DNA from 2 places in the Comamonas sp. wu1-DMT genome. Region 2 is predicted to be linked to the other one. Evidence: predicted binding sites of a transcription regulator. Region 2 holds the regulator's gene; the other holds the start of a gene.
What was found. The regulator FNR, encoded in region 2, switches genes on or off when oxygen is low (the NO sensors DNR and NnrR bind a similar motif). The targets are predictions, from matches to a motif close to TTGATNNNNATCAA.
Positions count from the first base shown of each region.

Region 1 (7,256 bases), 320 kb from region 2:
ACTGCCATGCGCACGTTGTATCGGAAGATGTCCGGAGAAAATGCCACGTCCTTCTGGCGTTCTACCAAATTGGTCGTGGAGCCGCACTCAAGGTCGACCGTCCCGTTCGTCACAAGAGGGATGCGGTTCTGCGACGTCACCACCTGGTACTTGATATCGATTTTGGGCTGTTTCAGCTCGGCCTTGATGGCGTCCACAATTTTCATGCAGATGTCGAGGCTGTAGCCGATGGGGGTGGCGGTATCGGAGATGTATGAGAATCCGAAGGAGGCCTCGCGGTGACCCAGGGTGATAGTCCCGCTCTCCTTGATCTTTTTCAAAGTAGGCGACTCCTGTGCGAGGGCATCCAGTGCGGGGACAAGAGCAGTGGCCATCATGGCAGCAGCCGCGACGTTTCGGATAGACAAGCGCATGGTATTCCTGAATGAGAGAGTGGGGTTGAGAACGGGGAGTGGGAGTCTTCAGGCCGCGATGGCGGCTTGCCGGGTGATGGCGTCCACGGACTCTGCCAACAGACTGGCAATGGTCTTGAGCTCATCGCGGCTGGCGATATAGGGCGGTGCAAGCAGCACATGGTCTCCGTTGACTCCATCGACAGTGCCTCCGAACGGATAGCACAGCAGGCCCCGCGCCATGGCGTCCTTCTTGAGATTTGCATTGACCTTGAGCGCCGGGTTGAAGGGGCGTTTCTCGGCTTTGTCTGCAACCAGCTCAATGCCCCAGAAGAAGCCACGACCGCGCACGTCCCCCACGTGAGGGTGGTCGGCGAAGGTTTCGCGCAGCAGCGCACCGAAGAAGGCGCCGTCCTCCTGCACCTTGGCCAGAAGTCCGTCCCGGTGGATGACCCGCTGGACGGCAAGCGCCGCAGCACAGGCGACGGGGTGTCCTAGATAGGTGTGCCCGTGCTGGAAGAAGCCGCTGCCGAAAGACATGGCGTCAACAATGTGCTTTTTTGCAAGCACCGCGCCTATGGCCTGATAGCCGCCTCCCAGTCCCTTCGCGACGGTCATCAGGTCCGGGCTGATGCCTTCCTGCTCGCAGGCATGCAGAGTCCCGGTCCGTCCCATGCCGCACATTACTTCATCGAGGATGAGAAGCACGCCATGGCGGTCGCAGACTTCGCGCACGGCCTTGAAGTAGCCAGGTACCGGAGTCAACACGCCTGCAGTTGCTCCGCCCACGGTCTCTGCCACAAAGGCGATGACTCGCCCCGGACCTTGGGCGAGGATGGCCGTATCCAACTCTTGCGCCAGCCGTTGTCCATATTGCTCGGGAGTTTCTTCGGCGCGTTGTTCGCGATACGGGTAGCAAGGCGCCACATGCGTGGCAGGTACCAGAATGGGAGCGAAAGGGGCGCGGCGCCATTCGTTTCCGCCGACGGCCAGAGCACCCAGGGTATTGCCGTGGTAGCTCTGTCGCCGGGCAATGAAATGTGTGCGCTCAGGCTCTCCGATTTCCACAAAGTACTGGCGTGCCATCTTCAATGCGGATTCCACAGCCTCGGAGCCACCGCTGACCAGATACACATGGCTCATGCCTTCAGGCGCTGTGCGGATGAGCTCGTCTGCGAGTTCCTCGGCCGGCGAGAGCTGAAGAAACTGGTATGCGCATAAGGGAGCTGGTCGATCTGGGCGTGCATCGCCGCAATCACGTCTGGATGTCCGTGGCCCAGTGATGAAACGGCTGCGCCCCCGGATGCGTCCAGGTAGCTATGGCCGCTGGCATCCTGAATTCGCATGCCGTGAGCCGATACGGCAACGGGTGGGGCGGTTCGCAGATGGCGGTGAAAGACGTGCGTCATGTGGAAGATTCCGAAAGCTGATACGGGTGCTTGGAGGCGTTGCTGTGTTTTGGAACTAATGTTCTATTAAAAGTATTTAATGGAACAAATGTTTCGTCAAGAGGTATTTTGCTGAGTTGTATGCTTTGGGAACATTTGTTCCATAAGCTTTCCAGCCAAGCATCTGGCGAGGAAAGCTTTCGATTGAGTCTTCAACCATGACTGTCAAAGACGAGCTGCGAGGCCGCTTCAACTCACTGAGTCCAGCTCTGCAGCGGATTGCGAAATACGTGCTGGACCATCCCAACGAAGTGGTCACCAGTTCGATGCGCACCGTGGGTATCAGTGCGGATGCACGTCCGGCGACGCTGGTGCGATTTGCTCAGCAGCTAGGATTTGCCGGCTGGCCGGAACTCAAGCAGGCGATTGCGCAGGAGATGGGCTTGGGTCGGGAAGCCTATGGCGACAGGGCCCGCTCTTTGCTGGAGCGCGCCAGTGAGCAAGGTCTGGCGGGCGAGATATTTCAGGTTCACAAGGCGAACCTTGAGGCCACGGAGCGTCATAGCAGGAGCGGGCTCAACGATGCGGCCGTCTTGTTGGAAGCGGCGCCCAATGTTCATGTAGCGGGGTTTCGTGCCTGCTTTCCCATCGCGTTTTCTTTCGTCTATGTGTATCGGCTTTTCAGAAATTCCGTGCATCTCATAGACGGCCAGGGCGGCTCTCTGGAGATGCAGACTCGATCCATGACCGAGGAGGATGCACTCCTGGTCATCAGCTTCGCGCCCTATTCCCGGGAGGTGCTGCAGGTGGTGGAAGCAGGCAAGCGTGCTGGCTGCAAAGTAATTGCCATTACCGATAGCGATGCCTCGCCGCTGTCGCTTTTGGCGGATGTGACGTTGCTTTTTTCGACACAGAGTCCTTCATTTTTTCCATCGATTACCTCGGGGATGGCATTGACAGAGTCGCTGCTGGAACTACTGGTCAGTCGCGCGGGCAAGCCGGTCATCGACCGCATTGAGAGGGCAGAGGCCCACCTGTTCGAGTCAGGCGCCTATGTGGATGCCGGGGGCCGTAGCCGAGGCAGCTAGTACCGCCGAGGGCGCGGGGCACCTAGCTCGTAACAGAGTGACGCGGCAGGGCACCCCATCTCCAATGACGCAGCAGCTCAGGAGGGCATGTATTGGAAAAGCCGGAGACGGCAGCGAGCCGTTGGTGCGGGCAATCGACGCAGCCCGCACGTGGTCGCTATGGTTTCGGTTGATTTGATGGGCGTCAAGGCAAGACTTGAGGCTCTGGAAACGCAGGTACCAGTGGTGCTAGATTCATTGACGGTCCATGTGGATCGTCAATGGGTGCTTCATGAACATCACTTTTCACGGTGCGGCGCAGTCGGTTACGGGCTCCTGCTTTCTGGTCGAGGCGCATGGGTGTCGCTTTCTGATCGACTGCGGCATGGCCCAGGGCGGCCGCGAGGCTGACGAGCACAACCAGCAAGCCTTTGCCTTTGATGCCGAGGGCCTGGACTTCGTCGTTCTGACCCACGCGCACATCGATCACAGTGGCCTGCTGCCCAAGCTCGTGGCTCAGGGCTTCAAGGGCCCTATCTATGTCACTCTGGCCACCAAGGACCTGCTCGAAGTCCTGCTCAAGGACAGTGCCCATATCCAGATGATGGATGCCGAACGGGCGGCGCGGCGTCAGCGCGAAGGCAAGCGGCGCGAGCGAGAGCCGGCGGTTCCTCTGTACTCGCTGGCCCATGTGGCGAGCACGCTGGAGCAGGTCCAGGCCATGCCTTATCGCCACAGCTTCGAACCTCATCCTGCGGTGACAGTATGTTTTCAGGATGCCGGGCATATTCTGGGCTCGGCCATTGTGGAGCTGTGGCTGGCAGATGGTCATGGCGGCTCGCGCAAGCTGGTGGCCAGCGGCGATCTGGGCCAGCCGGGGCGGGTGATCCTGCGCGACCCCACGCCGATCATGGATGCCGATCTGCTGCTCATCGAGTCCACCTATGGCGACCGGCAGCACAGGAGCACGGGCGATACCCTGGAGGAGCTGGTCGATGTGGTCACGCGCACGGTTCCCCATGGCAATGTGGTCATCCCGGCATTTGCCGTGGGGCGCACGCAGGAGCTGCTCTATCACTTTCTGCAGCTGATCCAGCAGCAGCGTCTGCCGCCGGTAGAGATATTTGTGGATTCACCCATGGCGGTGGCGGCCACGGACATCACGCTGCGGCACTTCGGCGTGTTCGACGAGGAGGCCAGGCAGTTGCTGGGCAGCGTCAAAAGACTCAAGGAGTCGCCGCACATTCATTTCATCAGCGATGTGGAGGACTCCATAAAGCTCAACCGCATCAGGAGCGGCGCGGTCATCATCTCGGCCAGCGGCATGTGCGATGCGGGGCGGGTGCTGCATCATCTGAAGAACAATCTCTCCAGGCCCGAGTGTGCCGTGGTGATCTGCGGCTTTCAGGCCGAAGGTTCGCTGGGGCGCAGACTGGTTGACGGTGCCAGGCTGGTGCGCCTGCTCGGCGATGAAGTCGAGGTCCGTGCCGGCATCCATACCCTGGGCGGCTTTTCGGCCCATGCCGACCAGCAGGCCCTGCTGGACTGGGCGGCCGCGTTCACCCGCCCGCCGCAGCAGACCTTTGTGGTGCATGGGGAGCCGCAGGCATCCCGGGCCTTGGCCGCGCTGCTGCACGAGCGCCTGCATTTCTCGGTGCAGGTTCCGCAGCCCGGCCAGGTCTTCGAGTTCTAGCGCGTGCCGGGAGTCTCCGATATGCGTAATCCTCCTTGCGCGCGCCCTGTTGCATGATGTTCTGGCGGCGAAGGCTGATGCCGGTCGAGACCGGATTCGTGCAGCGGCTTTTCGGCACTGCGCTGGATGAGCTGCTGCCCGGCATGCGTCTGCATGTGCGGCGTCTGGGCGATACCAGGCGGGCGCTGTCCCTGGGGGGCGGGCGCATCTATCTGCCGCGCAGCTTTTTTGAGCAGGCTGACCCGCATCGGCCGCTGCGGCTTGCCCACCCTGTGGTGGCAGGCGTCTTTGCCCATGAGCTGCTGCATCAGTGGCAGCGTCTGCAAGGCCGAGCGGTGACGTGGGAGGCGTTCGGCCTGCATCTGCGCGCGGCATGCCTGCGGCGCGACCCCTATCACTATCGGGTCTGTGCAGATCCGCAGCAGATGCTGCAGTGCTTTCTGGACGCAAGCGTGGAGCAGCAGGGGCAGATCTGGCAGGACCATGTTCAGGCCCTGGTGCAGGGCCAGCCTCTGGCCTGCATGTGCCTGATTGCCGAGCATGTGTTCCAGGCTCAAGCTGGCCAATCCAGGTTGGGCCGGGTCAGCAAAGGCTAGGCAGCCGGGTTGAGTGCGGCTATCAGATCGTGCTCGTCCACATCGCGCGCCGCGCCGAACCCTGCGACATGCCTGCCGCTTTGCGGCGTGATGCAGACAAAACGAAAGTCGCCCAGAGCCGTCATGGGCTCGGCTTCGGGAAAGCGCTCCAGATAGCTGGCCCGGGCGCCTTGCCACAGGCCGCTGTCGCGTGGCGGAGTGGATGCCACGCCCTGGATGCTGATGCGCTCCAGCGCATGCACGGCTTCGCCAGCGGACTCTGGCCTGCTCATCAGCAGGCTGACGGCGGGATGCCGCTCCATGGCCTGTGTGTGGCTGGCCAGCGCGCTGACATGCAGTACCAGACAGCTGAATTCGCCATTCCAGGCCCATGGCACCAGAGACAGGCCCGGGGCCGGAAGATATCCGGGCGCTGAAGAGCCGGCCTGCGGCTGTACGGCCAGGGCGGCGGTGCGCTGGCTGGCGAGTAGCTGGCGCAGCGACTGCTGCAGGCGTGATTCATGAGGCATTTGCGCATGGTAAGCCATAGCGCAGAGCCGGAGCAGGGCGAGCCGCGCCAGGCCGCACCAGTCGTCACCTGCGTGACCGACTGTTGGGGGCATCCCGGATGCCGGGCCGAGGTTGCAGGCCTAGTCTTGCGGATTGATTAGTCCACCCGGACTATGTATACGCTTTTCTGATTGCCTGACTCATGCCCGCTCACCACAAGTTTTGGCCTAATCGGCTGCCATATTCCATCACCGTTCCAGCAACTAGCGTCTGGGAAAACCTTGCTATCAATGCCAGGCGCTACCCGGACAAGGCCGCGCTGGTGTTTCTGGGGCGCACCACGACCTATAAGCAGCTGTGCGAGGGCACGGAGCGCATGGCTGCCTATCTGCATGGCCTGGGCGTGAAAAAAGGCGACCGCGTCATCGTGCTGATGCAAAACAGCTCCCAGTTGGTGCTGGCGCATTACGCCATCTTTCGCGCCAATGCGGTGGTGGTGCCGGTCAATCCCATGAATACGGCAGAGGAGCTCAAGCACTACATCACGGATTCGGGCGCCAAGGTGGCCATCACCACGGCCGATCTGGCGCCGGAGCTGGCCAAGGCCAGCAATGCACTGGAACCCTCCGAGGCGCTGCAGCACTTGCTGGTGACACGGTTCACCGACGGCTTTGATGCCGATGTGCAGGGGCCGGATGCGCCGCCCGAAGCCTGGCGCAACTGGCTGCTGGGCGAGCGCGAGCCTGCCAGCTTGAACCACGGCCAGGTCCATGCATGGACGCAGGCGCTGGCCTGCAGCGAGCTGCCTCCACCGCATACAGCAGGCCGTGACGATCTGGCCGTTCTGCCCTATACCAGCGGCACCACGGGCCAGCCCAAGGGTTGCATGCACCTGCATCGAAGCATCAACCACAACGCCGTCTCCGGCGCGCTGTGGGGCACGGGCACCAGCGAGAACGTGGTGCTCGCCGTCGTGCCCATGTTTCACATCACGGGCATGGTGTCCGTGCTGCACAGCGCCATCTACGTAGGGGCGACGCTGATCATCATGCCGCGCTGGGAGCGTGAGCTGGCAGGGCGCCTGATCTCGCACTATCAGGTCACGAGCTGGACCAATATCCCGACCATGGTGATCGATCTGCTGGCCAGTCCCAACTTTGCGTCTTTCGATCTCTCCAGCCTCAAATACATCGGCGGCGGCGGCGCCGCCATGCCCCAGGCCGTGGCCCAGCGACTGCTGGAGCAATACGGCCTGCGCTTTTGCGAGGGCTATGGCCTGACCGAAACTGCCGCACCCTCGCACAGCAATCCGCCCGACCATCCCAAGCAGCAATGCCTGGGCATTCCCTTCATGAGTACCGATGCGCGCGTGATCAGCCCCGACACGCTGGAAGAGGTGGCCCAAGGAGAGCAGGGCGAGATCGTGGTCAACGGCCCCGAGGTGTTCGAAGGCTACTGGCAGCGCCCCGAGGCGACCGAGCAGAGCTTTATGGAGCTTGATGGCAAGCGCTTTTTCCGCACCGGCGACCTGGGGCGCGTGGATGAGGATGGCTACTTTTTCATCACCGACCGGCTCAAGCGCATGATCAATGCCAGCGGCTTCAAGGTGTGGCCGGCCGAGGTGGAGTCGC
Region 1 is NZ_JBANEM010000001.1:215,745-223,000, reverse strand. Features, by position in the region: gene V8Z78_RS00955 (amino acid ABC transporter substrate-binding protein) at 1-377, opposite strand, end outside; partial or broken gene V8Z78_RS00950 (aspartate aminotransferase family protein) at 462-1,738, opposite strand; gene V8Z78_RS00945 (MurR/RpiR family transcriptional regulator) at 1,999-2,868, shown strand; gene V8Z78_RS00940 (MBL fold metallo-hydrolase RNA specificity domain-containing protein) at 3,140-4,540, shown strand; gene V8Z78_RS00935 (hypothetical protein) at 4,618-5,136, shown strand; gene V8Z78_RS00930 (pyridoxamine 5'-phosphate oxidase) at 5,133-5,645, opposite strand; gene V8Z78_RS00925 (long-chain fatty acid--CoA ligase) at 5,828-7,256, shown strand, end outside.
Region 1: a site for FNR is predicted at 3,043-3,056, ahead of V8Z78_RS00940 (MBL fold metallo-hydrolase RNA specificity domain-containing protein). Genes of this name have one in related genera too.

Region 2 (7,256 bases):
CAGCACATCGGCAGGGCGCAGCAGTCCGCTCAGCCGCTGAGCAACCAGCTTGAGCACCCGGTCGCCGAAGTCATGGCCCAGTGAATCGTTGATGATCTTGAAACGGTCCAGATCCAGAAACAGAATGCTGAAGGGCTGCTGTGTGAAGCGCGCCGCAGTGATGGCGGCTTGCACGTGACGGCTCAAACTCAGGCGATTGGGCAGCCCTGTCAACGCATCACTGTAAGCCAGCTGCTCAATCTGCTTTTGGGCACTGCGCTGCATGGTCATGTCGCGCATAAAGCCAATGCTTTGTACCAGACGCCCATAGCCGTCACGCAATGCCACCCAGGACAACCAGACCGCGCAGCGCTGACCTTCACTCTGCTTGAGCCAAAGATTGCCCTCCCAGAAGCTGCCCACATCCCAGCGCGCAGCGGCCAGCTCCAGCAGGTCGGACACAGGCCCTCCCTCGGACTCGAACAGAGTCCAGGCAGCGAGCCCCAGCACCGCCTTGCCATGCAGCAACTGCCCGCCAGCCGGGTTGACCTGAACGATGACACCATTGGCATCGGCAATGAAGATACCGTCCAGGCTGGACTCGAACACTCTTGCAGCCAGACGCAGTTCTGTCGCCGAGCTGGCTTCCACCGTGATGTCTCGATAGGAGTAGATACGCCCTATCGCCACACCGCGGCTGAGCTGAGGCACGGAGCGGCGCTCCAGAACCCTGCCACTGAGCAGCTGCAGTACCTCCGAGGTTTCAGGAGCCGACAGGTCCTGCGCATCCTGTAGAAGAGTGAACTGACTCTCGCTGCTGATGGTCTGCGCTTCCAAATGGGCAAAGACGGCCGCATCATCTCGCTGCACGAGCAGTGGTTCGGGTAGTTGCCACAGCTCCGCGAAACGGTGATTGAATGCCCGAATGCCGCCGCGCAGATCACAGACCAGCATGCCATCTGCAGCGGACTCAAGCGTCGCCCGCAACTCTGCAAGCAGCATGTCCAGTTCGCTCTCGTGCCGCAACTGCTCGCTGCGGTCGAGCATGGTGAGCATCAACCAGCGTGGATTCAGGGCGATGGAGCCCACCGCCATCTCCACAGCTGTCAATGAACCATTGGCTGTACAGATTTCTGTGAGAAATTTCGCCCCACCCACCCAGTTTGAGGCATCCTGCCAGAACGCCTTTTGCACCAGAGAGGCGCACAGCACATCGACATACTGCTCCTGCGCCTGCTCGGGCGTGTAGCCTGTGAGCTGCATACTGGCTGCATTGGCATGCACGACACGCAATGTCTGCGCATCCAGCAGCCAGACCGCCTCCTGCAAACCATCGAGCATGGAGGCAAGCAGAGGGTCAATCAGAAAACTCTGCTGCAAAGTCACGCGAGGTCTTTCTCGGCAGCAGGTGCTGCAGAACTGTCAAAAAAGTAGCAAAGACGCCTTTGCGGCTGTAAAGCTTCTAACGCATTTCGAGAAAGCTGATTTCGCGTCAAGCCCCGGCGAATACCCAAACCCACATATTCAAGCAAATCTACGAACCGCAGCTTCTGCGGCGCCTGCATGTCATAGGTCAGCACCTGCGGCTTGAGCGACTGGCTGGTGTTGACAGACACCACCACGCCCATCCGCCCATCGCTTAGTTCCACCAAAGAGCCCGGCGGATAGACCCCCAAGGTCTGCACGAATGCCTTGAGCACATCGGGCGCATATCGCTGGCGATACTGTCCATACAGTGCAGCCATGGCTTCATGAGGCGTCATTTCGTTGCCTTGCAATGGCAGATTGCACAAGCGCTCAAAATTATTGACCAGCGCCAGGATCTGTCCGGCAATGTCCATATCTTCGGCCAGCAAGCCAAGTGGAAAGCCTGACCCATCGGCCCATTCATGATGCTGGGCGATGGCCGTCGTGACGGAAGGAGGATAGCCCATGGATAGAGCCAATGCCACCGACTCTCCGACATGACGCGCATACACGGTCTCTCGCAGAGGCGTGCGGCCCGTGCCCTGATTCAGTGCATTGGCCGATGCGGAAATCTCAAGCCCCGGCTTGCCGATGTCATGCAACAGGGCCGCCGTGCCCAGATCCGTCAATACGTCATCGCACAGGCCCAGCGTCTTACCCAGCAACAGGCTCAGCACGGAGACGTTGACACCATGTACGCCAAAGGTGGCGCCCCCCGTATCCGCGAGCAGATGCAAACTCAGATCACGAGCCTGCGCCAGTTTGACGACTTGCTGTGCAACCAGCATATCCGTCGTTGTCCGCGCCTTCTCGGGGTTGACAGGCAACAAGGCTTGCACGTCATCAAATACGGAAACCGCGCCCAGAAACCTGGACTGCACGCCCAAAATACTGTTACGCCATGCATGCGCATCGTTCTCGGGGGGGATAGGAGCGGGTTGAGGGTCTGCGGCCGGAGGCGCTGCCGCTTCCTCCAGATCGCTTCTCGATAGATCGACCTGAACTGCCTTGAGCTTCAGGGTCCTAAGTGTCTGCAACTGCTCGTCATTGACAATCTTGAAGCTGCTGACGGGAAACGGATGGCGCAACCAGCCGGTCTCCAGATGGACATACATGCCAATACGCAGTTGTCCGATATCAATAGCAACGAAACGATTCACTTTGAGCGCTACACACAAGATAAGACATTATTCCGCAGTTCCATGACTGCTCAAGCATGACTAGGGTCTGTTGGGATGCAAACAGCATCAACAATCCCCTCTTGTGTGACTTATCGGCACCAAAGGCTGGGTTTGTAGACCAGGTCCATCCACAAAGCCCAACTCGCAACGCCAATCAGCATCAGACCTGCAACTCTGGTGCCCCACCTAGCCCGCAATGCATTGACATGCGACTGTCCCAGTTGCCACAGCCAGGGACCCGCCAGCAGCCACAGTGCACCACCAACGGCAAAGGCTACCATGGACAAAGCCCCTTGCCAGGCGCCGCCACTCAAGGCCGCCACCAACACCGCCGAATACAGCAAACCACAAGGCATCAGTGCCCAGGCAAAGCCTGCTGCCAGACTGCCGCCCGGCGCGGTGACCCAGGGCTGAACCCTGGCCCAAACGGAACGCCCCGCCCGCTCCAGCCAGGCTGGCTGCCGCGCCTGCACCACCATGGCCAGTCCCCAGGCCATGACCGCCACATGCATCAGCGTCCAAAGTCTCTGCAATGCCGTTGTCTGACTGGTCAGCCAGGCCAGACTTTCCATGGCCACGGCCGCGATCCCGCCCAGCAGGGCATAGGCAGCGATGCGCCCCAGATGAAACAGGCTGGTACGCAGCCATTGGCGTTTTTGCAGGCCGAGCACGACAACTGGCTGCCCGCCGCTGACAGGCTTCGCTGCTGTGACCACACTGCAGGGGGCAGCGCACATCACAAGACAATGGGGCCCACCCACGAGCCCCATGATCAAAGCAGTCCAGACCAGCGAAAACAACATGCGCTAGATGATGCGCGAAAAGCGGGCGCGGTTCCGGTCGGCCTGCAAATATCGGTCAAACAGCATGGCTACTCCGCGCACAAAAAACCAGCCCAGGCCAGTGACCTTGAAGCCCTCGGCGGACAGCTCGACCAAGCCGTTGCGCTGCATCTCTGCCAGCGCATCCAGCTCCGCAGCGAAGTATTCGCGGAAATTGATAAGCCAGGCCTGCTCCATGGGCTCATACAGGACGGAGCCCTGGCACATGATGGACATGATGACCGCTCTGCGCACCAGATCGTCACGTGAAAGTGCCAGTCCGCGCTGCACGGGCAACATGCCGCCATCGACGGCATCGTAATACTCTTCAAGAGTCTTGACGTTCTGGCTGTAGGTCGCGCCCACCTTGCCGATAGCCGATACGCCCAGTGCAATCAGATCGCAATCAGGCTGGGTGCTGTAGCCCTGAAAATTGCGATGCAGGCGCCCCTGGCGCTTGGCAATGGCCAAAGAGTCGTCAGGCAGCGCAAAGTGGTCCATGCCTACATAGACATAGCCGCCATCCATGAATGCATCAATTGCGCCGGAGAGCATGTTCAGCTTGTCCTGTCCCATGGGCAGGTCTGCCGATTCGATGCGCCTTTGCGGCTTGAAGCGCTCGGGCAGATGCGCATAGGCATACAGTGCAATGCGATCGGGGCGCAGCTCATTGACCTGTGCCAGCGTGCGCGCAAAAGACTCGGGCGTCTGCCTGGGCAGCCCGTAGATCAGGTCCACATTGATGGAGACAAAGCCCAGGCGGCGCGCCTCGGCCACCAGCGCAAATACTTGCTCGGCGGGCTGCTCGCGGTGCACCGCTTTCTGCACCGCGGGATCAAAGTCCTGCACGCCAAAGCTCAGGCGATTGAACCCCATGTTCTTGAGAGCTCTCAGCCGCTCGTTGCTGACGGTGCGCGGATCGACCTCGATGGAGTACTCGCCCGCGGGATCCAGCTTGAAATGTTCACGCATCAAGACCATCAGCTGCTGCAACTCGGCATCGCTGAAGAAGGTCGGTGTGCCTCCGCCCAGATGTAGCTGGCTTACGAGCTGACCTTTGCCGCAATGCTCGGTATGCATGGCCAGCTCACGGCTCAAGTAGTCCAGATACTCGGCAGCCTTCTCATGATGCTTGGTCACGATCTTGTTGCAGGCGCAGTAATAGCAAAGCGACTCACAGAACGGCACATGCACATAAACGGACAGGGGCAAAGCGCGCGAGCCAGAATGCGTCTTGCGCTGCTTGAGTGCCAGTATGTAGTCGTCTGCACCAAAAGCCTCAACAAAACGGTCGGCTGTTGGGAACGATGTGTAGCGTGGGCCGGGGATATCAAAGCGGCTCAGCAACTCAGGCGTGACTGCGGTCATAACTGGGAGTTAGGGTGCGCCCACACTCTGTATAGAGCAGATTTCAATGGAAATCAGATCCTGAAAATCATGCCCAAAATAGGCAAAAGCGCATGTTTTTGAACGAATACAGGCAATGTGCCCCAAGGCAATCACCCTGTCCTTGATGAAAATCAAGAGACCTCAAGGCAAGTGCTGCGACAATTTGATCCATCTCATCTTCAACCACGAGGTCAATGACCAGCGCGACTCTCCACTCCGTGTCTGTCTGCGCCGTTGCAAAAAGCCCATGAATCTTCAGACCATCAAAGCATCCTGCTCCAACTGCAATCTGCGTGAACTGTGCATGCCCATGGGCCTGGACGATGAACAAATGGAGCGCATTGACGAGATTGTGGCCACGCGCCGCAAGGTCAAGCGCGGCGGTCTGCTGTTTCGCAATGGCGAAGAGTTCACCTCGCTGTATGCCATTCGAACCGGCTTCTTCAAGACCAGCGTGGCCACCGAAGACGGACGCGACCAGGTCACAGGCTTTCAGATGGCTGGCGAAATCATTGGTCTGGACGGCATCGTCAACGACCACCACACTTGTGATGCCGTGGCCCTGGAAGACGCCGAGGTCTGCGTCATGCCGTTTGACAAACTGGAGCAGCTCTCGCGCGAGGTCACGGCCCTGCAGAACCATGTGCACAAGGTCATGAGCCGCGAAATCGTGCGCGAGCATGGCGTGATGCTGCTGCTGGGCAGCATGCGTGCCGAAGAGCGCCTGGCGGCCTTTGTGTTGAACCTGGTTCAGCGCCTGTCGGCACGCGGCTTTTCCAAGTCGGAACTGGTGCTGCGCATGACGCGCGAAGAAATCGGCAGTTACCTGGGCCTCAAGCTCGAGACCGTGAGCCGCACTTTCTCCAAATTTGCAGAGGAAGGCATTGTGGAAGTCAAGCAGCGCCACCTGCGCATCCTGGATACCGAGGCGCTCAAACGCATCGTCAACAGCCAGCAATGCCAGAACTGAACCGAGTCGACAGACACTCTCAAGACAAAGCCCGCGGACAGCGGGCTTTTTTGTCTGTGCGAATTAATCGGGCAGAGGCTCGGAAACGATGCCGCCATTGAGATCGCTGACGGAGCGACCCAGCATCACCGTCATCGCACCTCCGATCAGGGTCACGACCCAGAAGGCAAAAAAAGCGACCGTATAGATGGCTTGGCGCGACCAGTCCAGGGGGGAGCCCAGCCAGTGCACATCCAGCGGGTCCACAAAGGCGAAAACCACCATCTCCATGATTGCCGCCGCCAGAAAGGCCGGCCAGACAATCCACATCCAGCGTCGAGCATCCATCCTGATTCTCCTTGGGCTGTGGGCTTGGTCATATTTTGCACAACAGTGGTGACCGTTCATGCAGGACTGCGGGCATGCACCGTGGCGGGAAACCCTGAACCACTCTCTTTTCAGTAGCATCCTGCGCCATCTGGATATCAAAAAACTATTTGCTTCTACATCAACGTTAGACAGAACATGCGCAACACGCTCTGATTTTGATATCGGCAACAAAAAAGGCCGCAAAAGCGACCTTGGCGGAGCAAGCGCCGGAGCGCTCAGCGATCCAGCGGATGGTCCTTGGCTGGCGTGGCCGCATGATTGCGGCCGGTGACTGCTGGGGCCAGGCTTTTTTCACTTTCGCTCAGGCGCTGGTTGATTTCCATGCCATGGCGGTAGTAGTCAGGGTCAATCACGGGATCAGGCCTGCTCAGTGCGATGTATGCGGTGACAAAGCCGGCAATCACCACGATCACCGGGCCGGCGATGATGAGCCAGACATGGGCAAACTTCCACCAGGGCTTGCCGTCCTCGGGGTGGATGATCTTGGCCGTTTGCGAGACCTTGGCTTGTGCTGCCGACATGATGAAACCTCTTTCCAAATTCTGACCACCCAGACACACACGGCAGGGTGGCATAAATTGTTGCCGATTGGCGGTGCCCTTGTCCGGCCTCCGTGATGGCTCACGAAGACCGTCAAGACCTGGCATTAACGCGGCACCAGGAACACCGTCTTCTCGGAAATACGCCCTGCTCCGGCAGTCACTGCATCCACATTGAAGTGTACGGGGTGCGAGCCGGGAGTTGCTGAGCCGTACGGAATCTGCAGCCGCACCGCAATGCCGCGCGTCTCTGCAGGGCCAACGCTCACTTCCTGCTCGGATGCGACTTCCAGATTCTCCAGGCCCACGGCGCTGATACGGTAGCGCTGCTCGGACTCGGTGGCGTTCATGATCTGCAGACGGTAGACGTTCTCCAGCTTGCCGCCCGCCACGATGCGCGAAAGCGCAGCACGGTCGCGAATCACATCGACCTTGAGCGGCTCGCGCAGCACCAGACTGGCGATCATGGCGGCGCTGAGGGCCACCAGCACGGCCGAGTAAATCAGCACACGCGGGCGGAAAATGCGGCGAATCACCTGCA
Region 2 is NZ_JBANEM010000001.1:538,820-546,075, forward strand. Features, by position in the region: gene V8Z78_RS02495 (sensor domain-containing protein) at 1-1,365, opposite strand, end outside; gene V8Z78_RS02500 (HD-GYP domain-containing protein) at 1,362-2,606, opposite strand; gene V8Z78_RS02505 (sulfite exporter TauE/SafE family protein) at 2,717-3,430, opposite strand; gene hemN (oxygen-independent coproporphyrinogen III oxidase) at 3,434-4,816, opposite strand; gene fnr (fumarate/nitrate reduction transcriptional regulator Fnr) at 5,085-5,807, shown strand; gene V8Z78_RS02520 (hypothetical protein) at 5,871-6,134, opposite strand; gene V8Z78_RS02525 (FixH family protein) at 6,392-6,697, opposite strand; gene ccoG (cytochrome c oxidase accessory protein CcoG) at 6,823-7,256, opposite strand, start outside.